DNA from 3 places in the Streptomyces sp. NBC_00984 genome. Region 1 is predicted to be linked to each of the others. Evidence: riboswitches for the same ligand, from Rfam matches in the RefSeq annotation. Region 1 holds a riboswitch; each other region holds the start of a gene.
What was found. A riboswitch is a leader RNA that binds a small molecule or an ion and turns the genes downstream of it on or off. The one in region 1 is predicted to bind cobalamin.

Region 1 (9,747 bases):
GGCCGACGCACCGATGAGGCGGGGCGACCCTGCGCAAGGGCCACGCCTACGAGCTGACGGGCGTGCAGAGCGGCAAGGACCTGACCGTCGCCGCCGACGGCAGCGGGCTCGTCATCAAGGCTGGCGCCTCCGCCGCGGACCGGCAGTGGCAGTTCCGGCAGATCAGCGGAGACGGGGCGGACAACCGCAAGCAGTACGTGTTCAACAGCGCGGCGAGCGGCAAGCGTCTTGCCGTACGCGACGGTGTACGGCCGGCGGATCTGCGCACGCTTCTGCTGCCGCACGCCGTGTGTCGCGCCGGGGCCGGGGCGCTCGTGGGCGCCCCGGCCCCGGCGGGCGCCGTCAGGACGGGGGCAGCTCCCCGCGTACCGTGCCGGCCGCGGCGACCAGGTTCTCCAGGGATGCCTTGGTCTCGGGCCAGCCGCGTGTCTTCAGACCGCAGTCGGGGTTGACCCACAGCCGTTCGGCGGGAATGGCCTTCAGCCCCTTGCGGAGCAGGGCGGCGGCCTCGTCCGCATCGGGCACGCGCGGGGAGTGGATGTCGTAGACACCGGGTCCGGCCTCGCGCAGGTAGCCGTGTGCGGCGAGTTCGCGGGCGACCTGCATGTGGGAGCGGGCGGCCTCCAGGCTGATGACGTCGGCGTCGAGGTCGTCGATGGCCTGGACGATGTCGCCGAACTCGGCGTAGCACATGTGGGTGTGGATCTGGGTGTCCGGACGCACGCCGCTGGTGGTGAGACGGAACGACTCGGTGGCCCACTCCAGGTATGCGGCGTGGTCCGCCGCTCGCAGGGGGAGGGTCTCGCGCAGGGCGGGTTCGTCGACCTGGATGACCGATGTGCCACTGGCTTCCAGGTCGTCGACCTCGTCGCGCAGGGCGAGGGCGACCTGCCGGGCGGTGTCGCCGAGCGGTTGGTCGTCGCGGACGAAGGACCAGGCCAGCATGGTGACGGGCCCGGTCAGCATGCCCTTGACCGGACGGTCGGTGAGCGACTGGGCGTACGAGGTCCAGCGCACCGTCATGGGTTCGGGGCGGGAGATGTCGCCCGCGAGCACCGGTGGCCGGACGTAGCGGGTGCCGTAGGACTGGACCCAGCCGTGCTGCGTGGCGAGGTAGCCGGTGAGCTGTTCGGCGAAGTACTGGACCATGTCGTTGCGTTCGGGTTCGCCGTGCACCAGGACGTCGATGCCGGCCTTTTCCTGGAAGGCGACGACCTCGCCGATCTCGGCCCTGATCCGCTCCTCGTAACCGGCCGTGTCGATCCGGCCCGCGCGCAGGTCGGCGCGGGCCGTGCGCAGTTCGGCGGTCTGGGGGAAGGAACCGATGGTGGTCGTGGGCAGCAACGGCAGCCCGAGGTGGGCCCGTTGGGCGGCGGCGCGCTCGGTGTACGGCTGGGAGCGGCGGCCGTCGAGGTCGGTGACGGCCGCGGTCCTGGCGCGTACGGCGGGGTCGCGGGTGAGGGGGGAGTGCGCGCGTGAGGCGAGGTCGGCCCGGTTGGCGGCGATCTCCGTGGCGATGGCGCCGGTGCCCTGGGCCAGCCCCTTGGCCAGAGTGACGATCTCGGCGGTCTTCTGCCGGGCGAAGGCGAGCCAGCGAAGGACCTGGGGGTCGATGTCCCGTTCGGGTGCCGTGTCGAGGGGGACGTGCAGCAGGGAGCAGGAGCCGGCCACGTCGACCCGGCCGGCGAGGCCGAGGAGTGTGGCGAGGGTGGCCAGCGACTTCTCGTAGTCGTTGATCCAGATGTTGCGGCCGTCGACCACGCCCGCGACGAGCCGTTTGCCGGGCAGCCCGCCGGCGGCGGCGAGGTCCGCGAGGTTGGCGGCGGCGTCGTCGGTGAAGTCCAGTGCCAGTCCGTCCACCGGGGCCTTCGCCAGTACGGGGAGCGCCTCGCCGAGCCGGTCGAAGTACGAGGCGACGAGCAGCTTGGGCCGGTCGGTCAGGCCGCCGAGTTCACGGTACGTACGGGCAGCGGCGTTCAGCTCGGCCGGCGTCCGGTCCTGGACCAGTGCGGGCTCGTCGAGCTGGACCCATTCCGCGCCGGTGGCGCGCAGATCGGCGAGTACCTCCGCGTAGACCGGCAGCAGACGGTCCAGCAGGGTGAGCGGTTCGAAGCCGGCCGCCACCCCGGGGGCGGGCTTGGCGAGCAGCAGGTACGTGACGGGGCCGACGAGCACCGGCCGGGCGGTGTGTCCGAGCGCGAGGGCTTCCCTCAGTTCGGCGACCTGCTTGGTGGAGTCGGAGGTGAAGACGGTGTCCGGGCCGAGTTCGGGGACGAGGTAGTGGTAGTTGGTGTCGAACCACTTGGTCATCTCCAGCGGCGCCACGTCCTGGGTGCCGCGGGCCATCGCGAAGTAGCCGTCGAGCGCGTCGGATTCGACGGCCTCACGGTGCCGGCGGGGGACCGCGCCGACCATGACGCTGGTGTCCAGGACGTGGTCGTAGTAGGAGAAGTCGCCGGTGGGTACCTCGTGGACACCGGCGTCCGCCAGTTGCCGCCAGTTGGACCGGCGCAGGCCGGCCGCCGTTTCCCGGAGGGCGTCGGCGGTGACCCGGCCCTTCCAGTAACCCTCGATGGCCTTTTTCAGTTCCCGGTCCGGTCCCTGGCGGGGGTAGCCGTACACGGTGGCGTGTGCTGCCGCGGCTGCGGGCTGTGCTGTCACGGAAATCTCCTTCGCGAGATGACTCCTTGAGATCCCGGGGACGGGACATGGACGCGAAGGGATGACGAACCGGACGGATCCTGCGCACGCCATGGGTGCGGTCTTCCGTCTGGTGTGTACGCCGACCCGCCCACGAGGTCACCGGGATATCCGCACACGAGGGGTCGCGTGCGGGCAACGGGCAGGTCTTCGGACTCGCGGGCACATCTGCCGAGGGCAGACACCTACTGGCCGTCGCTTCCCGGATCCGACCGGATCCAGTGCGTATGACGGCGGTCGTTCCCGCTCACCGCTGCGGGGCAGTCCCGGATTCCCACCGGGTTCCCTCTTACGACGCGCCTGCCTGGCGGACAGGGCGAACCAGCTGCACCGGCCAGACTAGAGGGCGGATCGCTCTCGGGGCACCGCTGTTCACATTCCGGAACGTGACATGAGACACGGGATCGGTCCGGCCGGGCAGGCTGAAGGGCGCGCGACGGGCCACCGTCCGCCACACGCCCCTCCGGCGTCGCACCTTCCCCGACGTGGCGCGACACCGCCGCCTCGGTGATCTTCGACCCGATGGCTGGTTCTCAGCCGCGCCGCGCCCTTGGGCGCGCTTTCGAAGTGCTCGTCCGCTCTCTACCGTGGGAGGAGCAACTTCACACACGCGCAGCGCGACGGCGACACAACGGGGGAATCGTGGAAGCGGAGTTGGCGGCGCTGGCGGAGACCGGGGCGACGACCTTGGTGGGGCTCATGGTCTCGGACGCCTGGACGCAGACACGGGCACGAGTGGCACGTTTCCTCGCACGGGGCGGGGAAACCGGTGGCGTGGACGAAGAGCTCGAAGCGTCCCGGGAGGAACTCATCTCGGCCCGCGACGGTGAGGCGCCGGATGTCGCGGAGGACATCGAGGACGAGTGGCGGCTCAGGCTGCGTCGAGCGCTGCGGGCGGACCCGGCGGCAGCACAGGAGCTGCGACTGCTGCTGGATGAACTCGCCCCCGCAGCGGCGGGTGTGCCGGCCGTGACAGTTCACAACAGCGTCAGAGAGGGCGCCCGGACCGGCCCGGTCATCCAGGGGCAGCAGCAGAATTTCTCCGACACGACTTTCAACTGACGGGCGCACGCACGCCCGTGAGGGACCGGAGACGGCGTGAACGGCGCGGGATGCGGTACCGGCGCCGAGCGCACGTACGTCGGCAACGATGTCGGTCCAGGACGCGCGTCGTCCGGGAGTCGCCGTGGCAGGTCCCGGTCCGTCCGGCTCGGGCCGTGGGGCACGGCCGATGTCTCCGGGGGCACGGTGGTCCGGTTCGAACCGGACCTGCCCCGGGGCGCGGGCGCCCGCGGGACCGCCCCGGCCGATGGGGACGTCCCGGGCCGACCCACGCCCCGGAGCGCGCTTCAGGACTTGGGGGAGAAGCGCAGCCGCGTGGCCGCCAGTGCGCCGAGGGCCAGCAGGACGATGGACACCCACAGGCCGGACAGGTGGTTGCCGGTGGCGTCCTCGGCGTAGCCCATGATGTACGGGCCGACGAAGCCGCCGGTGATGCCGATGGTGTTGAGCAGTGCCAGGCCGCCGGCGAGGGTCTTGCCCGAGAGCCGGGTGGCGGGGAAGTTGAACAGCAGGGGCTGGACGACGAAGAACGCCAGGCCGGTGAAGCAGAAGCCGAGCAGGGCGATCACGGGACCGGCGACGGCGGCGACGATGAGGCCGGTGAACATCATCAGCAGACCGACCACCACGAAGTTGCGGGAGCGCCGGGGTGTCGTCGCGCGCGGCGGCACCAGTACGGCACCGACGGCCGCGGTGAGCCAGGGCAGTCCGGTCAGCAGGCCGATGGTGAACGGCGAGAGGTCGCCCCAGCCGCCGATGATGCCGGGCAGGAAGTAGACGACGGAGTACAGGGCGACCTGGTGGGTCCAGTTGGCGAAGATGGCCAGCAGCATCTGCTTGTCGCGCAGCACCGTCAGCAGGAAGCCGGATCCGGAGCCGTTTCCGGCCGCCTCGGCGCCCTCGGTCTGTTCGCGGGTGACCGCGTCCTGGACCAGCCGGGCCTCCTCCGCCGTCAGCCAGGGTGCCTTGGCCGGGCCGTCGGGCAGGAACCGGAAGATGGCGAACGCCAGGAAGAGGCAGGGGACCCCCTCGATGACGAACATCCACTGCCAGCCGTGCCAGCCGCCGAGCCCGTCCATCTCCATGAGCAGTCCGCCGAGCGGGTTCCCGACGACGCTGGCGATGGAGGCGCCGAGCAGGAGCAGTCCGATGGCCCTGCCGCGGATCTCGGAGCGGAACCAGTAGGTGAAGTAGAGCAGGATGCCCGGCAGCAGCCCGGCCTCGGCGGCGCCGAGCAGCAGCCGCATGGCGTAGAAGGACTTCTCACCCTGTACGAAGGCCATGCAGGCGGAGACGACGCCCCAGGTCAGCATGATCCGGGTGATCCACCAGCGGGCGCCCACGCGGTACATGATCAGGTTGCTGGGCACCTCGGAGATCGCGTAGGTGAGGAAGAACAGCCCCGCGCCCAGCCCGTAGGCCGCGGCGGAGATGCCCAGGTCGACCTCCAGGCGTTCCTTGGCCAGGCCGATGTTGGTCCGGTCCAGGAACGACATGATGTAGGCGGCCAGCAGCAGCGGCATCAGCCGCCGCAGATTGCGCTGGTCCAGTTCGCCGAGCGCATCGCGCGGGGTTTCGTTCGGTATGGCCGCACCGGGCGTGCGGGAACCGCGGATCAAAGACATCGGTGTCCTCTTGGAGTGCTCTGGCAGCCGTCGGGCGCGGACTGCGGCCTAGGGGGGCGGGCGGCCTGCGACGTTGACGCCGCGGGCCGCCCGGCCGCCGGGGTGGGTTCAGACGACGAGCCGGACCGGGTTCTCCACGGCCTCGGTGAAGGCCGCGAGCCAGCGCGCCGCCACGGCGCCGTCCACCGGACGGTGGTCCACGGACAGGACCACGCCGAGCACCTTGGCCGCGATGACCGCACCGTCGCGGACCACCGCCTCGTCGCGTGCGGCGCCGATGGCCAGGATCGCGGCCTGCGGCGGGTTGATGATGGCGGTGAACTCCTCGACCCCGTACATGCCGAGGTTCGAAACGGTGATCGATCCGCCTTCGAGGTCGGCGGGCCGAAGCCCCCCGGAGCGCGCCTGCTCCGCGTACGCGCGGGTCCGCGTGGCGATCGCCGACACCGACAGGTTCTCGATCCCGCGCAGCACCGGGGTCACCAGGCCCGTCCCGGTGGCGATGGCGACCGAGACGTCGACGGTACGGAATCGGCGGACGGCATCCGGCTGCCACACCGCGTTCATCTCCGGCACCTGTGTGTGTGCCGTGGCGACGGCCTTGATCAACAGGTCGTTGACCGAGACCTTGACCGGGCTGACGGCGTTGATCCGCTGCCGCAGGGCGAGCAGCTCGTCCACGGCGCAGGTCGCCCGCAGATAGAAGTGCGGGGTGTGCTGCTTGCTCTCCGTCAGGCGCCTGGCGATGGCCCGGCGCATCCGGCTGTGCGGGATGTCCTCGTGGTCGCCGGTGTCGGCGGAGGCGGTGGCCTGCGGCACGGTGGTGGCTGCCGGGGGGACCGGGACCGGGGCCGGGGCCACGGCCGACTCCGGCGCCGGTGCCGGCCGGGCCGCGACCGCGGCATCGACGTCCCGCCTGACGATGCGGCCGCCGGGCCCGGTGCCGGTGAGGGCCTCGATGTCGAGGCCCGCCTCCCGGGCCAGCCTGCGGGCCAGCGGACTGCTGAAGACGCGCCCGCCGCGCTCCGGCTCACCGGCGGAGGGGGACGCCGAGGGCGCCGGAGCGGCCGGGCTCGCTGCGGCCGGTTCCTCCGGGACGTCCCGGCGCACCGCCTTCGGGGCCGCGACGGGTGCGCCGACGCCGAGCTCCGCCAGTAGCGTGTCGAGGTCGCCGGCCTGCTCGCCGACGGCGCCGAGCACGGCGATCGGGTCGCCGACCTCGATCTCGACACCGGCCTCGTACAACGTCTTGAGCAGTACGCCGTCCTGCTCGGCGGCGACATCCACCTCGGCCTTGTCGGTCTCGATGGAGACCAGCGCGTCGTCCTTCGTGAACGACGCCCCCTCCGCCACCTGCCAGGCGGACAGCACGGCCGTTGCCGCGTCGGCGGCCACGGCGGGCATTCGGAACAGTTCTGCCATGATCAACCCTCCTGGGTGTTCTCTCGTACGGGGAGGGTCAGTTCCCGGTGACCCGCTGGAGCGCGGCCACGACCTCTTCGGTCCGTGCGATGGCCGCCCGCTCCAGCACCTTGCTGATGCTGGGCGAGGACTCGCCGGCCTGGACGCGCTCCACCGGCTGGTCGAGCCAGTCGAAGTAGCGGCGCTGGATCTCGTCGGACAGCCAGCCGCCGTAGGAGGTGCCGATGGGGCCCTGCTCGGCGATGAGCACGTTGTTGGTCTTGCGGATGCTCGCGCCGAGGGTGTCCCAGTCGAGACTGGCGCGGTCCAGCCAGCGCAGGTCGATGACCTCGGCGTCCAGGCCCAGCTGCTCGACGGCCTCCAGGACGTAGTTGGTCATCGCGAGGTACGACACGACGGTGATCCGCGATCCGGTGCGGCGCACGGCCGCCCTGCCCACGGGCAGGCAGTAGTCGAAGTCGTCCACCGGGCCCGGACCGACCGAGTTGTACAGGTCGGTGTGCTCCAGTACGACGACCGGGTCCTTGCAGGTCAGCGCGGAGTTCATCAGGCCCACGTAGTCGAAGGGCGTGGACGGGGCGACGATCCGCCAGCCGGGGGCCGTGGCGAGGATTCCCGCCGGGTCCATGGAGTGCTGGGAGCCGTAGCCGGTGCCCATGGCGACCTTGCTGCGCAGGACGAGCGGGACGCCGGACCCCTGTCCGTCGCCGCCGAACATGTGCCGGGCCTTGCCGATCTGGTTGAAGATCTGGTCCGCCGCGACCCACATGAAGTCGGCGTACATGAACTCCACCACCGGCTTGTACCGGCCGTCGAGCGCGATGCCGCCGGCGAGCCCGGCGAAGGCGTTCTCGCTGATCGGCGTGCCCAGGACACGGTCCGGGTGGGCCTCGGCCAGGCCCTTGGTCGCACCGTTGGTGCCGCCCTTGAGCCGGTGCACGTCCTCGCCCATGACGACGACCGACGCGTCCTCGGCCATGCGCCGGCTCATCACCTCGGCCACGACGTCGATGAACTTCCGCTGTTCCAGGCGTCCTTGGAAGGCATCCGGTCCGGTGCCGGTGCCGGTGCCGGTGTCGGCGAGGCGTACGTCGTCGAACTCGCTGAGGTCGCCCCGCACACCGACATCGCGGAAGGACGGGTCGGGCCATTCGGAGGGCCTGATGCGGCGGGTGCCCGGCTTGCCGCCGGGGTCGGGCTCCAGCAGTTCGTCGCCGATGGCGGCCATGACCGCCTTGGCCCGCGCGGTGCACTCCTCGATCTCGTCGGCGCTCAGGACGCCGTTCTCGACGAGCTGCCGCGAGACGAGGGCCAGCGGGTCGCGGGCCCGCCACTCCTTCTCCTCGTCCTTGGTGCGGTAGCCGAAGGCGCTGCCCGGGAACGGGCCGTTCTGGTGGAAGAAGCGGTAGACCTCGGCCTCGACGACGGTCGGTCCCTGACCGGCCCGCATGTGGTCCACGGCCTCGCTCATGGCGAGGTACACGGCGAGCGGATCCATGCCGTCCACGCGCCAGCTGGGGATGTTGAAGCCCAGGCCGCGCGCCGAGAGCCGGGGCTCGGCCGTCGCCTCGTCCACGTGGGTGGAGACGGCGTACTTGTTGTTCTCGATGAAGAAGCAGACCGGAAGTTTCCAGGCGGCGGCGAGGTTCATCGTCTCCAGCACGGAGCCGATGTTGACCGCGCCGTCCCCGAAGTAGGTCACCGAGACGGCATCGGTGCCGGCCTGCCGCGCCGACCAGGCGAACCCGGCCGCCTGCGGCACGCCGCCGCCGACGATCGCATTGGTGCCCATGGCGCCGGCCTCGCGCCACTGCAGGTGCATGGATCCGCCCCGCCCCCGGCAGAAGCCCCTCGCCAGGCCGCAGATCTCGGCCAGGCTGCGCTGCAGGACGGTGCGCACCTCCGCGTCGACGGGGCGTCGCAGGTCGATGCCGCCGGGCGCGACGTATCCCAACGCCTTGGCCAGGAACTGGTGATGTCCCCGGTGCGAGCCGCCGACGAAGTCCGCGCCGGTCAGCGGGAGCACGGAGCCGACGGCGCCGCCCTCCTGGCCGATGCTGGAGTGCGCCGGCCCATGGACCAGCCCCTGGCCCGCGAGGTCGAGGACGTACTCCTCGAAGGTCCTGATCAGCAGGGTCTGGGTGAACATCGAGGTCAGCAGCCGCGGGTCCGCGCCGTGCCAGTCCTTCTTCGTCGCCGTCACCTCGGTCCACGGTGAGGCGGGGGCCAGTTTCCGGTGTGTGGGCATGAGCACTCTCCTGTGTGATTCGGTGAGCACTGTCGCAGTGAATGGATCCATAGCCAATACCTCGTTACCGGAACGTTACGTTCAGATTTCGGGAATTTCCATTGACTACGGCACCTATGGCGGCGCAATGTGAGATGCATGGCGGATAGATGGATCCATTCCACGGGTGGGCCGGAGCAGGGACTTCCCGGACTGGCCGGTGTCGAACACATCGGCTTCACCGTTCCCGACCTCGAAGAGGCGACCCGGTTCTTCGTCGAGGTGATCGGCTGCGAGCACGTCTACTCGCTTGGCCCGTTCGGCTCCGACGGCACCTGGATGAGCGACCACCTCGGCGTCCACCCGCGCGCAGTGATGCGCGAGCTGCGCTTCTTCCGGTGCGCCGGCGGTCCGAACTTCGAGATCTTCGAGTACGAGGCCCCCGGACAGGAGACGCGACCGCCGCGCAACAGTGACGTCGGCGGCCACCACCTCGCCTTCTACGTCACCGACCTCGACGCCGCCGTGGCGCACCTGCGGCGGCACGGCGTACGGATCCTCGGCGAACCCACGGCCAGCTCCGGCCCGAGCGAGGGACAGCGCTGGGTCTACTTCCTCGCTCCCTGGGGGATGCAGCTGGAGCTGGTCTCCTACCCGGACGGCAAGCGGTACGAAGCCGACTCACCGGTACGGCTGTGGCAGCCTTCCGTC
Region 2 (9,747 bases), 7.2 Mb from region 1:
CGCACAGGGCTTCGGCCCGAGCCGGCTGCGCGTGCTCGAACAGCTCGGCGGAGCGGACGAGGCATGCCTGGAGGGCACCGCGGACCACTGGCCGCACCCACCGGGCGACCCGCTGAACGTCATCGCGATCGACTGCCGGCGCACCCCCGAAGCCCTGCGCCTCGGCGCCGTCCCCGGCCTGCCCGACGAGGCCTACGAACACGACGGGCAGCTCACCAAGCGGCACATCCGGTCCGCGACCCTCGGGGTGCTCGCGCCCGCCCCCGGCGAACTCCTCTGGGACATCGGCGGCGGCTCGGGGTCCATCGCGATCGAATGGATGCGGAGCCACCCGTCCTGCCGCGCGATCACCGTGGAACGCGACCCGGCACGGGCCGGACGCATCGCGCGCAACGCCGGCCGTCTCGGCGTCCCGGCCCTGCGCGTCGTCACCGGCCGGGCCCCCGGCAACCTGTCCGAACTCCCCACGCCCGACGCCGTGTTCATCGGTGGCGGGCTGACCGCGCCCGGCCTTCTCGACACCTGCTGGGACGCGCTGCCGCCCGGCGGACGGCTGGTCGCCAACACGGTCACGCTGGAGTCCGAGGCGCTGCTCGCCGGGGCGCACCGCCTGCACGGCGGTGACCTGGTCCGGCTCGCGGTCGCGCATGCCGTGCCGGTCGGCGGCTTCACCGGCTGGCGGCAGGCCATGCCGGTCACCCAGTGGTCCGTACGCAAACCCTCGATCAGTACCGATGCGGAACGCTCAGCAGAAGAGCCCGCGCAAGACCCAGGAGACAACAGATGACCGTGTATTTCATCGGCGCGGGCCCGGGGGCGGCCGACCTGATCACCGTGCGCGGCGCCCGCACCCTCGCCTCCTGCCGGGTGTGCCTGTACGCGGGCAGCCTGGTCCCCCGGGAACTGCTCGCCGAATGCCCCCCGGACGCCCGCCTGGTGGACACCGCACAGCTCGACATCGACCAGATCACCGCCGAGCTGACGGCCGCGCACCGGGCCGGCCACGACGTGGCGCGGCTGCACTCGGGCGACCCCTCGGTGTTCAGCGCGGTCAACGAGCAGATGCGTCGGCTCGACGAGGCCGGTGTGCCCTACGAAGTGGTGCCCGGCGTACCCGCGTTCGCGGCCGCCGCGGCGGCGCTCAAGCGTGAACTGACCGTGCCGACCGTCGGCCAGACCGTCATCCTCACCCGGGTGGCCAACCGCGCGACCGCGATGCCGGAGGGCGAGGACCTGGCCACGCTGGGCCGCAGCGGCGCCCTGATCGTGCTGCACCTCGCCGCCAGGTACGTGGACCGTGTCGTCGAGGAACTGCTGCCGCACTACGGGGCCGACTGCCCGGCCGCCGTCGTGGCGCTGGCCTCACGCCCGGACGAACTCGTCCTGCGCGGAACCCTCGACGACATCGCCGAGCAGGTGAAGGCGGCGGGCGTGATCCGTACCGCCGTGATCATGGTCGGCCGCACGCTGGGCGCCGAACAGTTCCGCGACAGCCACCTCTACTCGCCCGGACGCGAACGCCACGCCTGCTGACGGCACCACCGCATCGGCCGGGCGGACGGTCAGCGCACGCTGCTGCGCCCGACGACCGCGCCCGCCCGGTCGATGCAGATGACATCGACGGCGACCGGCGCACCCCGCAGCACCGACAGCGCCTCGTCCCGCGCCGCCACGGCCACCAGGTCCCCGAGCGGTACACCGCGCGCGCGGCACAACTGGAGTGCCGCGAGACCTGTGTTCGCGACCGCCACCTCGGCCGCCAGGGCTTCGTCCGCACCGCCCCGCCGGGCCAGCTCGGCCAGGAACGGCTTGTCGACCTGGGACCGGGCGGAGTGCAGGTCGAGGTGTCCGGCGGCGAGTTTCGACAGCTTCGCGAACCCGCCGCAGACCGTGAGCCGGTCCACCGGGTGACGGCGGACGTACTTCAGCACCGCGCCCGCGAAGTCCCCCATGTCGAGCAGCGCGATCTCCGGCAGACCGTACTCGGACACCACGGTCTTCTCCGAGGTGGAACCCGTGCACCCGGCCACGTGGGTGTGCCCGGCGGCACGGGCCACGTCCACGCCGCGGCGGATCGAGTCGATCCATGCCGAGCAGGAGTACGGCACCACGACACCGGTCGTGCCGAGGATCGACAGACCGCCCAGGATGCCGAGGCGAGGGTTCCAGGTGGAGCGGGCGATCTCCTCGCCGTCGTCCACGGAGACGGTGACCTCGGCGTCCCCGGAACCCCGGTGCTCCGCGGCGACGCGTGCGATGTGGCCGCGGATCATCTGGCGCGGCACGGGATTGACCGCCGGCTCCCCGACATCGAGCGGCAGCCCGGGAAGGGTGACCGTGCCCACGCCGGGCCCGGCGCGGAACACCACACCCGAGCCCGTCGGCAGCCGCCGTACGGTCACCCGGACCAGAGCGCCGTGCGTCACATCGGGGTCGTCGCCCGCGTCCTTGACCACCCCGGCCGTCGCCCGCCCCTCGGCCAGCTCCTCCACCGCGAGCGCGAAAGCCGGCGTCTGCCCCTTGGGTAGGGTGATCGTCACCGGGTCGGGGAAGTCGCCCGTCAGCAGGGCCGTGTACGCGGCGGTGGCCGCCGCGGTCGCACAGGCGCCGGTGGTCCAGCCGGGCCGCAGACCGGTGTGCTTCAGCTGGGCGCTGCGTCCGCCCTCACTCTCACCCATGGATGGATCCGATGCATGTACTCGTACTCGGCGGAACGACGGAGGCCCGTCGCCTCGCCGGGTTGCTGGTGGAGCTGCTCCCGGCCGGTGCCAGGCTGACGAGTTCGCTCGCCGGACGCGTGTCCGGCCCGAGGCTTCCCCCGGGCGAGGTCCGCATCGGCGGCTTCGGGGGAGCCGACGGGCTCGCCGCATGGCTGCGTACGCACCAGGTGGACGTGCTCATCGACGCCACCCATCCTTTCGCCGGGACGATCAGTTTCAACGCGGCCGCTGCCGCCGCTGCCGCCCATGTTCCCCTGCTGGCGTTGCGGCGGCCCGGCTGGGTGCCCGGCGAAGGCGACGACTGGCATTCGGCCGGCTCCCTGGCCGAGGCGGCGGCGGCGCTGCCCGCGCTGGGACGGCGCGTGTTCCTCACGACCGGACGGATGGGGCTGGCCGCCTTCGCGGGCCTGGACGAGCTGTGGTTCCTGATGCGCTCGGTGGACGCCCCCGAAGCGCCGTACCCCGCCCGGATGGAGGTCCTGCTCGACCGGGGCCCGTTCACCCTGGACGGAGAACGTGAGCTGATCCGCCGTCATCGCGTCGACGTCGTCGTCACGAAGGACAGCGGAGGCGCCGCCACGGCCCCCAAACTCACCGCGGCCCGCGAGGCGCGGATCCCGGTGGTGGTGGTGCGGCGGCCGCCCGTGCCCGAGGGCATCCCGGTCGTCGACGGCCCCGAACCGGCCGTCGGCTGGCTCCGGGAACACGTCCTCCGCCGGCTCTAGGGCGTGTGGCGCACGGCGCACCCGGCTCAGTCCTCCGGATAGCGGCGGGGTGTCCAGACGATCTGCCGACCGTCACCGCGCCGTACCCAGCGGGTCTGCGAGGACCCGACGAGCAGGATCGTGCGCATGTCGACCTCGGCGGGGTCGAGATCGCCCAGGCGTACGGTCCGCACGTTCTCGGCGGGTCCGCCCACATCCCGGCCGAGAACCACGGGGGTGTCCGGCGAGCGGTGTTCGAGCAGCAGGTCACGGGCCTTGCCGACCTGCCAGGTCCGGCTGCGCGAACCGGGGTTGTACAGCGCGAGCACCAGATCCGCCGTCGCCGCAGCGCGCAGCCGCTCAGCGATCACCTCCCACGGTTTGAGCCGGTCGGAGAGCGATATCGCCGCATAGTCGTGGCCCAGCGGCGCACCCGCTCGGGCAGCGGCGGCATTGGCCGCCGTCACCCCCGGCAGCACCCGCACCGGCACCTGCGCGTACTCGTCCTGCGACGCCACCTCCAGGACGGCCGTCGCCATGGCGAAGACCCCGGGGTCGCCGCCCGACACCACGGCCACCCGACGCCCGCGCCGGGCCAGATCGAGGGCGAACTCGGCGCGCTCCGACTCGACCTTGTTGTCCGAGCCGTGGCGCACCTGCCCCGGCCGTACCGGCACCCGGTCCAGATAGGTGGTGTAGCCGACCAGGTCGTCGGCGGCGGCCAGCGCCCCGCGCGTCTCGGGAGTCAGCCACAGCGGCCCGGCCGGGCCGGTGCCGACCACGGTCACCTCGCCGCCCTCCGGGGCGCGTTCGGGACGCGGCGCTCCGATCCTGCTGGGCAGGACCGCGACCGCGAAGTACGGCACGGAGCCGGCGTCGACCTCGGCCAGGTCGCCCACCCGCTCCCCGGCCATCGTGGCGCGCTCGACGTACCGCGCCTCGGGCAGCCGCCCGGACGTCTCGAAGGCGCGGCGCACGGCGGGAAACGTACGTCCCAGCTTCATGACCACCGCGGCGTCGGTGGCTGCGAGCCGGGCGGTCAGCTCCTCCTCCGGCAGGGTGCCGGGCAGGATGGTCAGCACCTCCTCGCCCTCGACGAGCGGGGTACCGAGCCGTGCGGCGGCCGCGCTGACCGAGGTGACGCCCGGGATCACTTCGGTCGGGTAGCGGTCGGCGAGCCGCTTGTGCATGTGCATGTACGAGCCGTAGAAGAGCGGGTCGCCCTCGGCCAGCACGGCGACCGTGCGGCCGGCGTCGAGATGCACCGCCAGGCGGGCCGCCGCCTCGGCGTAGAACTCCTCCATCGCTCCCCGGTAACCGCCCGGGTGGTCCGTGGTCTCCGTCGTGACGGGGTAGACCAGCGGCTCCTCGACATGGTCGGTACGGATGTGCTTCGCCGCGATGGACCGGGCGATGGACCGCCCGTGCCGGGCACTGTGATAGGCGATGACATCGGCCTCGGCGATGATCTCCACCGCGCGTACGGTCATCAGGGCCGGATCGCCGGGGCCGAGCCCGACCCCGTACAGCCGGCCCGTCTTCTGCTCGCTCACGTCTACTCTTCCTCGCTGGCGATCGCGTTGAGCGCGGCGGCCGCCATGGCGCTGCCGCCGCGACGGCCCCGGACGATCAGATGCTCCAGCCCGGACGGGTGCGCGGCCAGGGCGTCCTTGGACTCGGCGGCACCGATGAAGCCGACCGGCACGCCGATGACGGCGGCGGGGCGCGGCGCGCCCTCCTCGATCATCTCCAGCAGCCGGAACAGGGCGGTCGGTGCGTTTCCGACGGCGACGACCGCGCCGTCCAGCCGGTCGCGCCACAGCTCCAGGGCGGCGGCGCTGCGGGTGGTGCCCAGCTGCTTCGCGAGTTCCGGCACCGCCGGGTCGGACAGGGTGCACACCACCTCGTTGTCCGCGGGCAGCCGCTTGCGGGTGACGCCGCTGGCGACCATGGCCACATCGCACAGGATGGGTGCGCCGGCCCGCAGAGCGGCGCGGGCGCGGGCGACCGCGTCCGGGGTGAAAGCGAGATCACGGACGAGGTCGACCATCCCGCAGGCGTGGATCATGCGGACCGCGACCTGGCTCACATCGGCGGGCAGGCCTGCGAGATCCGCCTCTGCACGGATCGTGGCGAAGGACTGGCGATAGATCGCCGGTCCGTCCTTCTCGTACTGGTGCACGGTGCTTTCGCTCTCTTCCTCGGGTGTGCGACGGTCGGGTACAGGGGAGTGGGGCGTACGGGATCAGCCGCGCGCGCGGCGGGCCGCGGCCACCGCGGCGGCGAGCCCACCGGGGCTGTCGGGGACGCTCACGGGGGCGTCCCGTACCTCGCCCCGTACGAGCGAGATCCGGTGTCCGTCGGGGGTGGCGACGACGTCCACCCACTCGCCGCGGGGGTGGCCGCACCGGCGTTCGCACCCGGACCAGTACACCGGCAACGGGCCCACGGCCCCCACCGCGTCCGCCGCCTGGGCCCGCACATCGGCCAGCGACTTCGCGCAGCCCGGCCGGCCGATACAGGCACCCACCCCGGCCCAGGGGGAGCCGGGTCCGACGACGAGGCCGGTGGCCCCCAGATCGTCCAGCAGACCCGCGGCCCGCCGCCGCTCCACCCCCGGTACGACGACCCCGCGCCACGGCGTCAGCCGCAACTCACCGCGGCCCCGGTGCCGGGCCGTGTCCGTCAACGACCGCCACTGCGCCGGGCCGACGCGCCCCAGGGGGATGCCGACGGACAGCGCGGCCCCGTCGTGCGGGCCGGTCACGACGCCGGGGGCGGGGCCGTCCGAGCTCCGCGGGCAGGCACGGTCCTCGGTGGAAGTGGTGCCGGTACCCGTCGCCCGCAACCGTCGTACGACCTCGTCGAAGAGGGATCCGGCACCGCCGGGCAGGTCCGACACGCGCCAGGCACCGGTGCCCGACGCCTGATCCAGGAAGGTCCCGGCCGCCAGGAGGGCGGCCTGCGGCGCCTGCGCGCCCGGTATTCGTACCGCTGTCCTGGCCGTGCCGATCCGCAGCAGCGCCGTTCCGTCGTCCTGCGCCAGCAACGTCACGTCGCCGCCCAGCGCGTCCACATCGCCACGGCCGTCGTCGAGCACGAACAGGAACCTGCCCGAGAGGCCCGCCGTCCGGTCGCCCGCGCACAACAGCGCGTCCAGCGCGGACAGCCAGGGGCCGACGTCCCGTGCGCCGCGGCCGTCGAGCCCCGAGAGCGGCGACGCCACGATGTTGCGTATCCGCTCGTGGCGCGCGGAGGGCAGCAGCCCCGCCTCGCCCAGCCTGTCGGCCAGTTCGCCTCCGCAGTCCGGGCCCAGCCCGCGCAACTGGACATTGCCGCGCGAAGTGAGATGCAACTCACCATCGCCCAGGCTCCCCGCCAACGCCCCCAGGGCGTCCGCCTGCACCGCGGTCAGCAGCCCGCCGGGAACACGGACGCGGGCCAGAGCGCCGTCGTCCGCCCGGTGCAGCCGCAGCGTGCCGGGGCAGGCGTCACCGCGGTCCCGGGGAGACGCGTCTCCCGGCGGTGAAGGCGAAGTGGCAGGTCGGGGCATGGCGGCGAGCATACCGACCATCTGACCAGATCCGTATGTCCTCCATCGGTTGACCGGCCCTTACTATGCCTAGTGACGGGCCATCCGGCACGTCGTCGCCACAGACGGCGACAGGGGAGGAAGTCCGGTGCAAGTCCGGCACGGTCCCGCCACTGTGAGTCCGGCCACGGCCGGGCAAGTCAGGAACTCCCTTCCCCACACGCTCGGATCCGTTCGAGCGGGGAGCTTCATTCCGACACCGCCCGGGGCGTGGACACCCCGAGGAAGGCCCGACGCCGCATGATCCTGCTCCTGTCGACGTCCGACACCGACCTGCTCAGCGCCCGCGCCTCGGAGGGCCCGGTCTCCTACCGCTACGCCAACCCCTCCCGGCTCCCGCTCCAGGACCTGCCACAGCTCCTGGACGGCGTCGACCTGGTCGTCGTGCGCCTCCTCGGCGGGGTACGCGCCTGGCAGGACGGCCTCGACCAGGTGCTCGCCACCGGACGCCCCGTCGTCGTCCTCACCGGCGAACAGGCCCCCGACGCCCAGCTGATGGCCGCCTCGACGGTTCCCATCGGCATCGCCGCCGAGGCCCATGCCTATCTGGCCCACGGCGGGCCCGCCAACCTGGACCAGCTCGCCCGCTTCCTCTCCGACACCGTCCTGCTCACCGGCCACGGCTTCGCCCCGCCCGCCCCGGCACCCTCCTGGGGCCCGCTGGAGCGCACCCCCCGGCGCACCGACGGCCCGGTCGTCGCCGTGCTCTACTACCGCGCCCACCACATGAGCGGCAACACCGCGTTCATCGAGGCCCTGTGCCGTGCCGTCGAGGACGCGGGCGCCCGCGCGCTGCCGCTGTACGTCGCCTCGCTGCGCACCCCCGAGCCCGAACTCATCGAAGCGCTGCGCGCCGCCGACGCGATCGTGACGACCGTCCTCGCCGCGGGCGGCACCCGGCCCGCCGAGGCGTCGGCGGGCGGTGACGACGAGTCCTGGGACGCGGGCGTCCTCAGCGGCCTCGACGTACCCATCCTCCAGGCCCTCTGCCTCACCGGTTCGCGCACCGACTGGGAAGGCAACGACGAGGGAGTCTCCCCGCTCGACGCCGCCAGCCAGATCGCGGTCCCCGAATTCGACGGCCGCCTGATCACCGTTCCGTTCTCGTTCAAGGAGATCGACGAGGACGGCCTGCCCGCGTACGTCGCCGACACCGAGCGCGCCGCCCGCGTCGCCGGGATCGCCGTGCGCCACGCCCGGCTGCGCCACATCCCGGCCGCCGAGAAGCGGATCGCGCTCGTCCTCTCCGCGTACCCGACCAAGCACTCCCGGATCGGCAACGCGGTCGGCCTCGACACCCCGGCCAGCGCCGTCGCCCTGCTGCGCCGACTCCGCGCCGAGGGATACGACTTCGGTACGGAGGAGGTCCCCGGCCTCGCGTCGGGCGACGGCGACGAGCTGATCCGCGCGCTGATCGAGGCGGGCGGCCACGACCAGGAGTGGCTCACCGAGGAGCAGTTGGCCCGCAACCCGGTCCGCATCCCGGCCGCCGACTACCGGCGCTGGTACGCGACCCTCCCGGCCGAGCTCCGCGAAGCCGTCGAGCAGCACTGGGGCCCCGCCCCGGGCGAGATGTTCGTGGACCGGTCGAGCAACCCGGAGGGCGACATCGTCCTCGCGGCCCTGCGCCGCGGCAATCTGCTCATCCTCATCCAGCCGCCGCGCGGCTTCGGCGAGAACCCGATCGCGATCTACCACGACCCCGATCTGCCGCCCTCGCACCACTATCTGGCCGCCTACCGCTGGATCGCGGCCCCGGCCGACGACAACGGCTTCGGCGCCGACGCGATGATCCACCTCGGCAAGCACGGCAACCTGGAATGGCTGCCCGGCAAGAACGCCGGCCTCTCCGCCGCCTGCGGCCCCGACGCCGCCCTCGGCGACCTCCCGCTCATCTACCCGTTCCTGGTCAACGACCCGGGCGAGGGGACGCAGGCCAAGCGGCGCGTCCACGCCACCCTCGTGGACCACCTCGTACCGCCGATGGCGCGCGCCGACAGCTACGGGGACATCGCCCGGCTCGAACAACTCCTGGACGAGCACGCCCAGATCGCGGCGATGGACCCGGCGAAGCTGCCGGCGATCCGCGCACAGATCTGGACCCTGATCCAGGCGGCCAAGCTCGATCACGACCTGGGGCTCGAAGACCGCCCCGAGGACGAGGGCTTCGACGAGTTCATCATGCATCTCGACGGCTGGCTCTGCGAGATCAAGGACGCGCAGATCCGCGACGGCCTGCATGTCCTGGGCGGCGCCCCGGCCGGCGCCGACCGGGTCAACCTCGTCCTCGCGATCCTGCGCGCCCGTCAGATCTGGGGCGGCACGGCCTCCCTGCCGGGCCTGCGCGAGGCGTTGGGGCTCGACGAGTCCGCCGCGACCCGGGTCACCGCGGACGAGGCCGAGGAGCGGGCCCGCGCCCTGGTCCAGGCGATGGAGGACGCGGACTGGTCTCCGGAAGCCGTCGCCGGGGTGGCGGCCGGGCACCCGCGGGCCGTCAGCGACATCCTCGACTTCGCGGCCCGCGAGGTGGTGCCGCGGCTGGCCGCCACGACCGACGAACTCGACCACGCCCTCCACGCGCTGGACGGCGGATTCGTCCCCGCCGGACCCTCGGGCTCCCCGCTCCGCGGTCTGGTCAACGTCCTGCCGACCGGCCGCAACTTCTACTCCGTCGACCCCAAGGCCGTACCCTCGCGCCTCGCCTGGGAGACCGGCCAGGCCCTGGCAGACT
Region 3 (9,747 bases), 1.2 Mb from region 1:
ACGCGCCAGATACAGCAGCCCCGCGCACTCGGCGGAGACCGGAGCGCCCGACTCCGCCAGCTCGACGACGGCCTTGCGCAGCGCCGTGTTGGCCGACAGCTCGGAGGCGTACACCTCCGGGAAACCCCCGCCGATGACCAGCCCACGTGCGCCCCGGGGCAACGCCTCGTCCCGCAAGGGATCGAACGGCACGACTTCGGCCCCGGCGGCGGTGAGCAGCTCGGTGTGCTCGGCGTAGGAGAAGGTGAACGCGGCGCCGGAGGCCACGGCCACGACCGGGCCCCGGCCACCGACGGGGGCGGACAGCGGAACAGGCCCGCCGCAGGCGCCGATCGCCGCCGTCGCGTCCCACACCTCACCCGGCAACGCGGGCGCCGACCCGGCCAACGCCATCAGCGCGTCCAGATCGCACCCCGCCACCACCTGCTCCCGCATCGCCTCGACCGCGCCCACCGCGTCGCCGCGCCGCTCGGCCACCGGCACCAGCCCCAGATGCCGCGACGGCACAGCCACCTGCTCGGCCCGCCGCAACACCCCCAGCACCGGCAGACCGGACTCGTCCAGGGCGTCCCGCAACAGCGCCTCGTGCCGCTGGGAGGCGACCTTGTTCAGGATCACCCCGCCGATCCGCACCTGCGGATCCCACGAGGCGAAGCCGTGCACCAGCGCGGCCACGGAACGCGACTGCGACGACGCGTCGACGACCAGCACCACGGGCGCCCGCAGCACCTTCGCGACCTGGGCGGTCGACGCCAGTTCGCCCTGCCCCGCAGCCCCGTCGTACAGCCCCATCACGCCCTCGACCACCGCCAGGTCGCACCCCCGCGCCCCGTGCGCGAACAGCGGGGCGACCAGATCGGGGCCGCACATGTACGCGTCGAGGTTCCGCCCCGGCCGGCCCGTGGCCAGCGTGTGATAGCCGGGGTCGATGTAGTCGGGCCCGACCTTGTGCGGGGACACGGCGAGGCCCCGCCCCGCGAAGGCCGCCATCAGCCCCGTGGCGACGGTGGTCTTGCCGCTGCCCGACGAGGGCGCGGCGATCACCAGACGAGGAACGTTCACCGCCGGTCCCTCACCATTCGATGCCCCGCTGACCCTTCTGACCGGCGTCCATCGGGTGCTTGACCTTCGACATCTCGGTCACCAGGTCGGCGGCGTCCAGCAGCTTCTGCGGTGCGTTGCGCCCGGTGATGACCACGTGCTGCGCACCGGGACGGTTGCGCAGCACGTCGATCACCTCGTCGGTGTCGACCCATCCCCAGTGCATCGGGTACGCGAACTCGTCGAGGACGTACAGCCGGTACGTCTCGGCGGCCAGGTCCCGCTTGACCTGCTCCCAGCCCTCGCGCGCCGCCTCCTCGTTGTTCAGCTGGTCGTCGCGCTGCACCCACGACCAGCCCTCGCCCATCTTGTTCCAGACGACGGACCCGCCCTCGCCGCTCGCGCCGAGGACCTTCAGCGCGTTCTCCTCGCCGACCTTCCACTTCGCCGACTTGACGAACTGGAAGACGCCGATGGGCCACCCCTGATTCCAGGCGCGCAGCGCGAGCCCGAAGGCCGCCGTCGACTTCCCCTTGCCGATGCCGGTGTGCACCATCAGCAGCGGACGGTTGCGGCGCTGACGGGTGGTGAGCCCGTCGTCGGGCACGGTGGTCGGCTGTCCCTGTGGCATTACGCGGCCCTCCTGTTGGTTTCCTGAACGTCCTTGACGAGCCCGGCGATCGAGTCGGCCCGCAGCTCGTCGAGCGTGACGGCACTGCCCCCGAGATCGTGCGCGAGGCTTCCCGCGAGGCCGAGCCGTACCGGCCCCGACTCGCAGTCCACGACGACGGACGCGATGCCCTCCGCCTCGTGCAGCCGCGCCGCCCGGGTCGCCAGCGCCACCGGATCGGGCCCCCCGGTCGCCCGCCCGTCGGTCACCACGACCAGCAGCGGCCGACGCGACGGATCACGCAACCGCTCCACCCGCAGCACCTCATGGGCCTTCAGCAGCCCGGCCGCGACGGGGGTGCGCCCACCGGTGGGCAGCAGCTCCAGCCGCGCCGCCGCGGCGTCCACCGAGGACGTCGGCGGCAGCGCCAGCTCGGCGTCCTTGCCCCGGAAGGTGATCAGCCCGACCTTGTCCCGCCGCTGGTACGCGTCCAGCAGCAGCGAGAGGACCGCGCCCTTCACGGCGGCCATCCGCCGGCGGGCCGCCATCGACCCGGAGGCGTCCACCACGAAGAGCACGAGATTCCCCTCGCGCCCCTCCCGGGCCGCCTGCCGCAGATCGTCCCGCCGGACCACGAGCCCTCGCCCGGACCGCCCCCGCGCCCGCTGATGCGGGGCGGCGGCCTGCACGGTCGCCGCCAGATGCAGCTTGGTCAGCGCGCCCTGCGGACGCCGCGCACCGGTCGTACGCCCGTGCTCGGTGCGCGCCCGGGACCGCCGCCCCGCCGCGCCCTCGCCCAGACCGGGAACGCTCAGCATCTTCGTGCGGAACGGCTCGGCGGCGCGTACGGGTTGCTGCTCAGCGCCCCCGGAGGACTGCCCCTGCCCCTGTTCCCGCCCCTGCTCGGGCACGGACGGCGCGGGCGTGTCGCCGGCCTCGCCCTCGGGCTGCGGCGGCGTGTCGGGGCCGTCGCCCCGCGGGGGCCGGCCGCCGCCACCGGGGCCGTCCGGGTCCGGGTCCTCGTCCTCGCCGCGGTTCTGCTCCAGCGTGTCGTCGAGCTTGTCCTCGTCGAGCCCCGGCGCGTCGAACGGATTGCGCCGGCGCCGGTGGGGGAGCGCGAGCAGAGCCGCCTGCCGCACGTCCTCGGCGAGCACATCCGTACGTCCCGCCCAGGCGGCCAGTGCGGTGGCCGTCCGCGCCATCACGATGTCCGCGCGCATCCCGTCCACCTCGAAGGCCGCGCAGGTGGCCGCGATCTGCCGCAACGCCGCGTCCCCGAGCCGCACTTCGGGCAGCAGCGCACGCGCGGCGACGATCCTCGCCCGCAGCGCGTCCTCCTCGTCGGCCCAGCCGGCGGCGAAGGCCGCGGGGTCGTCGTCGTACGCGAGACGCCGCCGCACGACCTCGACCCGCTGATCCGTCTCCCGGGACGCGGCGACCTCGACGGTCAGCCCGAAGCGGTCGAGCAACTGCGGTCGCAGTTCGCCCTCCTCGGGGTTCATCGTCCCGACGAGCAGGAAGCGCGCCGCGTGCCGTACCGAGACGCCTTCGCGCTCGACGTACGAGGCACCCATGGCGGCCGCGTCCAGCAACAGGTCCACGAGGTGGTCGTGGAGCAGGTTGACCTCGTCGACGTAGAGAATCCCGCGATGCGCGTCGGCGAGCAGGCCCGGCTCGAACGCCTTCACGCCCTCCGCGAGCGCCCGCTCGATGTCGAGCGCCCCGACGAGCCGGTCCTCGGACGCGCCGACGGGCAGCTCAACCATCCGGGCGTCCCGCGACACACCGGTCCCCGCCTCATGGGGACCGTCGGGACACGCCGGGTCCGGCGACGCGGGGGCGCAGGAGAAACGGCACCCGGACACGACGTCCACCCCCGGCAGCAGCGCCGAGAGCGCGCGTACGGCGGTGCTCTTCGCGGTGCCCTTCTCTCCCCGTACGAGCACGCCACCGATGTTCGGTGCGACGGAGTTGAGCAGCAGGGCGAGTTGCAGGTCCTGCTGCCCGACGACGGCGGTGAACGGGAAATGCGTGCTCACGAGGCGATCCTTCCTGCGGGTGAATGGGCATGAACAAGGCGGCCTCGGCCGGCGCCCGGGGTCATCGGCGGCCTCCGGGGGCTCCGGGCGCTCCGGGTGCTCCGGGTGCTCCGGGTGCGATGAAGGGAAGCCCCGGCGGCGCGCCCGACTCTATGAGCCGCAGCAACGCGTCGGTGTCCGCGTGCTCTTCGACGAGATCGCCGAGGCGGTCGAGCTGCTCCTCGCGCAGCGCCGCGAACCCGGTGTCGGGAGCGGGGACGAAGCGCCGGCCGGCGGCCCGCGCGACCTCGGTCAGGAAGCGGCGGCGGAATTCGTCGCTCTCCAGCGAACCGTGCCAGTGGGTGCCCCACACGGCGCCGACCCGGCAACCGTCCAGGAACGCCTCTCCGCCGCGTACGTCCGCCACGCCGTGGTGGATCTCGTACCCCTCGACCGGCGCGCCGAGCGCCTCGCCGACGGGCCGGGCCAGGGTCTTCTCGCGGTCGAAGCGGATGCGTACGGGGAGGAGGCCGAGGCCCTCGACCAGCCCGGCCCGGGACTCGACCTCGTCCTCGATGTGCTCGCCGAGGAGCTGGAATCCGCCGCAGATGCCGAGGACCGGCCGGCCCTCGGCCGCGCGCCGCGCCAGCGCGTCGGCGAGGCCGCGCTCGCGCAGCCAGGCCAGCGCCTTCACGGTGCCGCGGGTGCCCGGCACGACGACGAGGTCGGCGTCGGACAGCTCCTCGGCGCGGTCCACGAACCTGACGACGACGCCGGGCTCGGCGGCCAGCGCGTCCACGTCGGTGAAGTTCGACATCAGGGGCACCGCGCACACCGCGACGCGCAGCACGTCCTCGCCGTGCGGCGGTGCGACGACCGACTCGCGCACGGCTCCGCGCAACGAGACCCGCAGACCGTCCTCCTCGTCGATGCCGAGGCCGTGGGCGAAGGGCAGCACGCCGTACGTCGGCCGCCCGGTGAGGTCCCGCAGCATCTCCAGACCCGGCTCCAGCAGCGACACGTCGCCGCGGAACTTGTTGACGAGATAGCCGGCGATCAGCGACTGGTCCTCCGCGGCGAGCAGCGCCGTCGTACCGAAGAACGAGGCGAAGACACCGCCGCGGTCGATGTCGCCGACGACCACCACCGGGAAGCGCGCCGCCCGTGCGATGCCCATGTTCACGATGTCCGTGCGCCGCAGATTGATCTCGGCCGGGCTGCCCGCCCCCTCGCAGATCACCGCGTCGTACGTGCCCCGGAGCTGCTCCAGGCAGTCCACGACCGTGGAGAGGAGCGCTTCCTGCCTGCCCCCGTGGTAGCCGCGCGCGCTCATCTCGCCGACCGGCTTCCCCATCAGGACGACCTGGCTGGAGCGGTCGCTGCCGGGCTTGAGCAGGACCGGGTTCATCAGCGCGGTCGGCTCGACGCGGGCGGCCTGGGCCTGCATGGCCTGGGCGCGCCCGATCTCGGCACCTTCGCGGGTGACGAACGAGTTCAGCGACATGTTCTGCGCCTTGAAGGGCGCCACCTTCACGCCCCGGCGCACGAGCCAGCGGCAGATGCCTGCCGTCACGACGCTCTTGCCCGCGTCGGAAGTGGTTCCGGCGACCAGCAGTCCGCCGCTCATGTGCTTCTCCGTCCTGCGCTGCGAGGTGCTGCCGTCCGGCGCCCCGCGATCCGTCGTGCGGCGAGGGCCGCGCCGATCCGTCCCGCCACGCACACGCCGAGGGCCAGCGCGCCCACCCGGCGCGACAGCCGGACCGCGCGCTCGATGTCCTCGGTCTCCACGGCCCGGCCCGTCTCCCCGTTGAGCACGGGGCGGTGCTCGACCCGGCCGCCGTACGCGAGGGTTCCGCCGAGGCGTACGCCGAGCGCTCCCGCGAACGAGGCCTCCACCGGGCCCGCGTTGGGGCTCGGGTGCTTGGCGGCATCGGCCCGCCAGGCGCGGACCGCTCCGCCCGGCCGCCCCCCGGCGGCCACGGCGAGCAGGGCCGTGAGCCGGGCGCCGGGCCAGCCCGCGAGGTCGTCGAGGCGGGCCGAGGCCCAGCCGTAGCGCCGGTGGCGGGGCGACTTGTGACCGACCATCGCGTCGAGGGTGTTGGCGGCCCGGAAGCCGGCCAGCCCGGGGACCCCGGCCAGCGCGCCCCACACCAGGGCGCCGACCACGGCGTCCGAGGTGTTCTCCGCCACGGACTCCACCACGGCGCGGGCGATCTGCGGCCCGTCCAGGGACTGCGGGTCGCGCCCGCACAGATGCGGCAGCCGCTCGCGGGCCAGGTCGAGGTCACCGGCCGCCAGGGCGCCGCCGATGGCCCGCGCCTCGCGCCCCAGGGACGTACCGCCGACGACGGACCAGGTGACGGCCGCGGTCAGCGCGACGGAGGCGGCGGGGCTGCGGCGTACGGCGCGGGTGATCAGCGCGGCACCACCTGCGGCGCCTCCGGCGCAGACGAGGGTGTGCAGCGCGCCCCACCCGCGGTGGTCGCGCCACAGACGGCGTTCGACGCCCGCCGCGGCCCGCCCGAAGGCGGCGACCGGGTGTCCCCTGCGGGGGTCACCGAGCAGCAGATCGCCGATCAGACCGGCCGTGGCGCCGTACGCGAAGATGCGGTCGGCTCGCACGGCTCAACCGGCCGTCGCGCCTCGGAGGACCTTCGTACAGGCGGCTCTCGTCGAGAGCGCCGGAACAGCGGACGCAGGGCGGCCAGGCATGGCGATATGTCCTCACTCAGGGTCCGCGCCCTGGTTCGACGTGACCGGCGACGAGAGTCTCCTGGCTCCCGGATCCGCGGTTCCCCCGGCCTTCCAGCCCGCTCGCGCGTGCCGTGACTTCCGGTGTGGGGGACCGCTCCCCGGTGACAGTGGCGGGACCGCGCCGGATTCGCACCGGCTTCCTCTGCTGTCGCCGTAATTGGCTCCGGCAGTCCACCACGCTCTGCGAACGCCCGTCAACCTGCCGTTGACCTGCGACGGCGCAGTGTGCTGAGACCCACATCGGGCCGGACACCTCTGGTGTCCGGCCCGATGGGAGGGCGTGCGCGGGAGTGGCTCAGGCGACGATCAGATAGATGCCGTACGCGACGGCCGCCGCGCACAGCGTGAAGCAGACGTACGCGCCGGCGCGGGCCAGCAGCAGCGAGCCGCCGGAGCCGCCCTGCGCCGCCGGTTCCGGCTGCTTGGAGAGGCCGACGATGCCCAGGGTGAAGAGGCCCACCAGCGCGACGGTGACAACGAGGGAGACGCCGAATACGGAGCCGAGGGCTGCCCAGTCGATGTTCATGCTGAATCCTTAGACGGCCGGGTCAGACGGTGGCGGGTCGCGCCGGGTCCTGGGTGGTTCCGGCCGGGGCCGGAATGGTGGTCATGAGGTTCTGGGCCGTCGCCTGGGCCGCGGTGGGCGGCGGGCTGACGGCGGCGATGGCCGTGGTGACGACACCCGCGGGCTCGATGTCGACGTCCGCCGGCGCGACATCGTCGTGGCCGACCGGCTTGCGGCGCGACACCAGCCAGATCGCACCGGAGCCCGCGACCAGCAGCACCGCGACGACCACGACGCCCCAGGTGCCCTGCTTGGTGAGGAGTTCCGCGCCCGCGCCGACCAGACCCGCGGCCGGCAGGGTCAGACCCCAGGCGACGAACATCCGGGTGGCGGTGGACCAGCGGACCACACCGCCCTGGCGGCCGAGGCCCGCGCCCATCACGGCGCCGGAGCAGGACTGGGTGGTGGAGAGGGAGAAGCCGAGGTGCGAGGAGGCCAGGATGACGGTGGCCGCGCTGGTCTGGGCGGCGAAGCCCTGCGGCGGCCTGAGGTCGGTGAGGCCGCTGCCCATGGTGCGGATGATGCGCCAGCCGCCCAGGTAGGTGCCGAGCGCGATGGCCGTACCGGCGCAGACGATGACCCAGACCGGCGGGTTGGCGCCCGGGTGCAGGACGCCGCCGGTGACCAGGGCCAGGGTGATGATGCCCATGGTCTTCTGCGCGTCGTTGGTGCCGTGGGCGAGGGAGACCAGTCCGGCCGAGGCGATCTGGCCCGCGCGGTAACCCTTGGCGGTGGCCTTCTCCTGGGCGTCGTTGCGGACCTTCCCGCCGATCCGGTACGTCAGCCTGGTGGCCAGCAGCGCGGCCAGACCGGCGACGATCGGGGCGGCGAGGGCGGGCAGCAGCACCTTGGTGACGACGGTGCCGCCGTTGACGGACGACCAGCCCGCCGACATCACGGCCGCGCCGATCAGACCGCCGAACAGGGCGTGCGAGGAGCTGGACGGCAGTCCGACCAGCCAGGTCAGCAGATTCCACAGAATGGCGCCGACGAGTGCCGCGAAGATGACTTCTGTTCGCAGCCCGTCCTCGTTGATGATCCCGCCGGAGATCGTCTTGGCGACCTCCACCGACAGGAACGCGCCGACGAGATTGAGAACGGCGGACATGGCCACCGCTGTCTTCGGTCTGAGTGCACCGGTCGAGATGGTCGTCGCCATCGCGTTCGCGGTGTCGTGGAAACCGTTCGTGAAATCGAACACTAGAGCTGTCACGATCACAATCGCGAGTAGCAGCGTGATGTGTTCCATTTACCCAGGCAATCGTTCGACGTCATTGGCATGTGGACCGTAGGCAACCTGGGTGAACGGAAGATGAACTGGGCAGGGCGTTGGGGTGTTCCAAACCGGAGTGTGAGCATTCCGCTTGTGTCCGGGCGAGGCGTGGCCCGGTTTTCCGGCGGGGCGCGGCTGTGGCCGATCGCATACCCGTTCGCCTCCGGGGCTGACAGGATCGGCGTATGAGCGAGCAGCAGCGGGACGCGATCGGACGCGCCTGGGACGGTGTCGTCACCACCGCCCGGCGGACGGCGGCCGAGGGCCTCGTCGTCGGGACCTCGGGAAACGTGTCGGCACGGGTCGGCGACACCATCCTGGTCACGCCGAGCGGAGTGCCGTACGACCGGCTGGGCCCCGAGGACGCAGTCGGCGTCGATCCGGAAGGCAACCGCGTACTCGGCGAACTGGCCCCGACCAGCGAACTGCCGCTCCACCTCGCCGTCTACCGGAACACCGACGCGGCCGCCGTCGTGCACACCCACGCGGTGCACGCCACGGCCGTCTCCACACTGGTCCCCGAGGTCCCGTCGATCCACTACGCCGCCGCCGTGCTGGGCGGCCCCGTCCGCGTCGCGGCCTACGCGCGCTACGGCACCGCGGAACTGGCCGAGAACATGCTCGCCGCCCTGCGAGGGCGTACGGGCTGTCTGCTCCAGAACCACGGAACCGTCACCTACGGAGCCACTTTGGACGAGGCGTACGACCGGACCGCCCAGCTGGAATGGCTCTGCCGGCTCTGGCTCACCGCGAGCTCCGTCCCCGGACACACTCCGAACCTGCTCTCGCCGGAGCAGCTGCGCGATGTGCAGGAGGCGCTCAAGGGGTACGGACAGCCGGGCCGACCCGGCCCGGCTGTCCGTACGCCGCGCCCTGTCCGGCCCTGATCCGCCGGACAGCCCCCGTCCGCTGGCAGGGTCCCGCACCCCCCACGACACTGGAGCAGTGCGCCCGGCAACAGTTACGGCAGCAGCCGTCACCACGATCCTCGGCGTCGGTGCGGCAGCGGTCGCGGCCGGCCGGTTCGCCAGCGACGCCGCCCTCAGGGCGCCGTCCGGACGACCGCTCCCCGCCGACCGCAGACTCACCGTGCACGCCACGGCGGCCGGGCAGGTCACCCTGACCCGCTCCTTCACCGCCCTGCGGCCCGGCATGTACGGACTGGTGAGCAAGGACGTCCATGCCGTGGTCGGCCCGGTGATCGAGCACGCCCACCACGCCCCCGACACCGTCGTCCGCAGACTGGAACGCGTCGACCGCGGCAGCCTGGAGACCGGCGCCAAGGTCCGCGTCACCCCGCAGCTGCACAGCGGCGACCCGTTCTCGGCGCTCGGCCTCCACCACCGGGAGGTCGAGATCCCCGGCGAACTCGGCACCCTGCCCGCCTGGTTCCTGCCCGGCCCCCGCGACACCTGGGTCATCACGGTGCACGGCCTCGGCACCACCAGGGAACACCCCATGAACGTCATGAGGTTCCTGCACGACC

Region 2: linked by a shared signal. The riboswitch ahead of cobN (cobaltochelatase subunit CobN) and the one ahead of metE (5-methyltetrahydropteroyltriglutamate--homocysteine S-methyltransferase) in region 1 are both predicted to bind cobalamin.
Region 3: linked by a shared signal. The riboswitch ahead of OG520_RS30985 (cobalamin biosynthesis protein) and the one ahead of metE (5-methyltetrahydropteroyltriglutamate--homocysteine S-methyltransferase) in region 1 are both predicted to bind cobalamin.

What each region holds. Positions count from the first base shown of each region.
Region 1 is NZ_CP108734.1:8,124,016-8,133,762, forward strand. Features, by position in the region: gene metE (5-methyltetrahydropteroyltriglutamate--homocysteine S-methyltransferase) at 343-2,661, opposite strand; cobalamin riboswitch at 2,824-3,041, opposite strand; gene OG520_RS36130 (hypothetical protein) at 3,343-3,762, shown strand; gene OG520_RS36135 (MFS transporter) at 4,050-5,387, opposite strand; gene OG520_RS36140 (2-oxo acid dehydrogenase subunit E2) at 5,496-6,809, opposite strand; gene OG520_RS36145 (thiamine pyrophosphate-dependent enzyme) at 6,847-9,057, opposite strand; gene OG520_RS36150 (VOC family protein) at 9,196-9,747, shown strand, end outside.
Region 2 is NZ_CP108734.1:918,816-928,562, reverse strand. Features, by position in the region: gene cbiE (precorrin-6y C5,15-methyltransferase (decarboxylating) subunit CbiE) at 1-787, shown strand, start outside; gene cobM (precorrin-4 C(11)-methyltransferase) at 784-1,533, shown strand; gene OG520_RS03895 (cobalt-precorrin-5B (C(1))-methyltransferase) at 1,563-2,678, opposite strand; gene OG520_RS03890 (cobalt-precorrin-6A reductase) at 2,690-3,445, shown strand; gene OG520_RS03885 (precorrin-2 C(20)-methyltransferase) at 3,472-4,977, opposite strand; gene OG520_RS03880 (precorrin-8X methylmutase) at 4,980-5,606, opposite strand; gene cobG (precorrin-3B synthase) at 5,670-6,989, opposite strand; adenosylcobalamin (AdoCbl) riboswitch at 7,090-7,170, shown strand; gene cobN (cobaltochelatase subunit CobN) at 7,257-9,747, shown strand, end outside.
Region 3 is NZ_CP108734.1:6,926,964-6,936,710, forward strand. Features, by position in the region: gene OG520_RS30965 (cobyrinate a,c-diamide synthase) at 1-1,062, opposite strand, end outside; gene cobO (cob(I)yrinic acid a,c-diamide adenosyltransferase) at 1,073-1,672, opposite strand; gene OG520_RS30975 (putative cobaltochelatase) at 1,672-3,690, opposite strand; gene OG520_RS30980 (cobyric acid synthase) at 3,752-5,296, opposite strand; gene OG520_RS30985 (cobalamin biosynthesis protein) at 5,293-6,291, opposite strand; cobalamin riboswitch at 6,436-6,567, opposite strand; gene OG520_RS30990 (hypothetical protein) at 6,719-6,949, opposite strand; gene OG520_RS30995 (anion permease) at 6,972-8,237, opposite strand; gene OG520_RS31000 (class II aldolase/adducin family protein) at 8,447-9,148, shown strand; gene OG520_RS31005 (alpha/beta hydrolase) at 9,207-9,747, shown strand, end outside.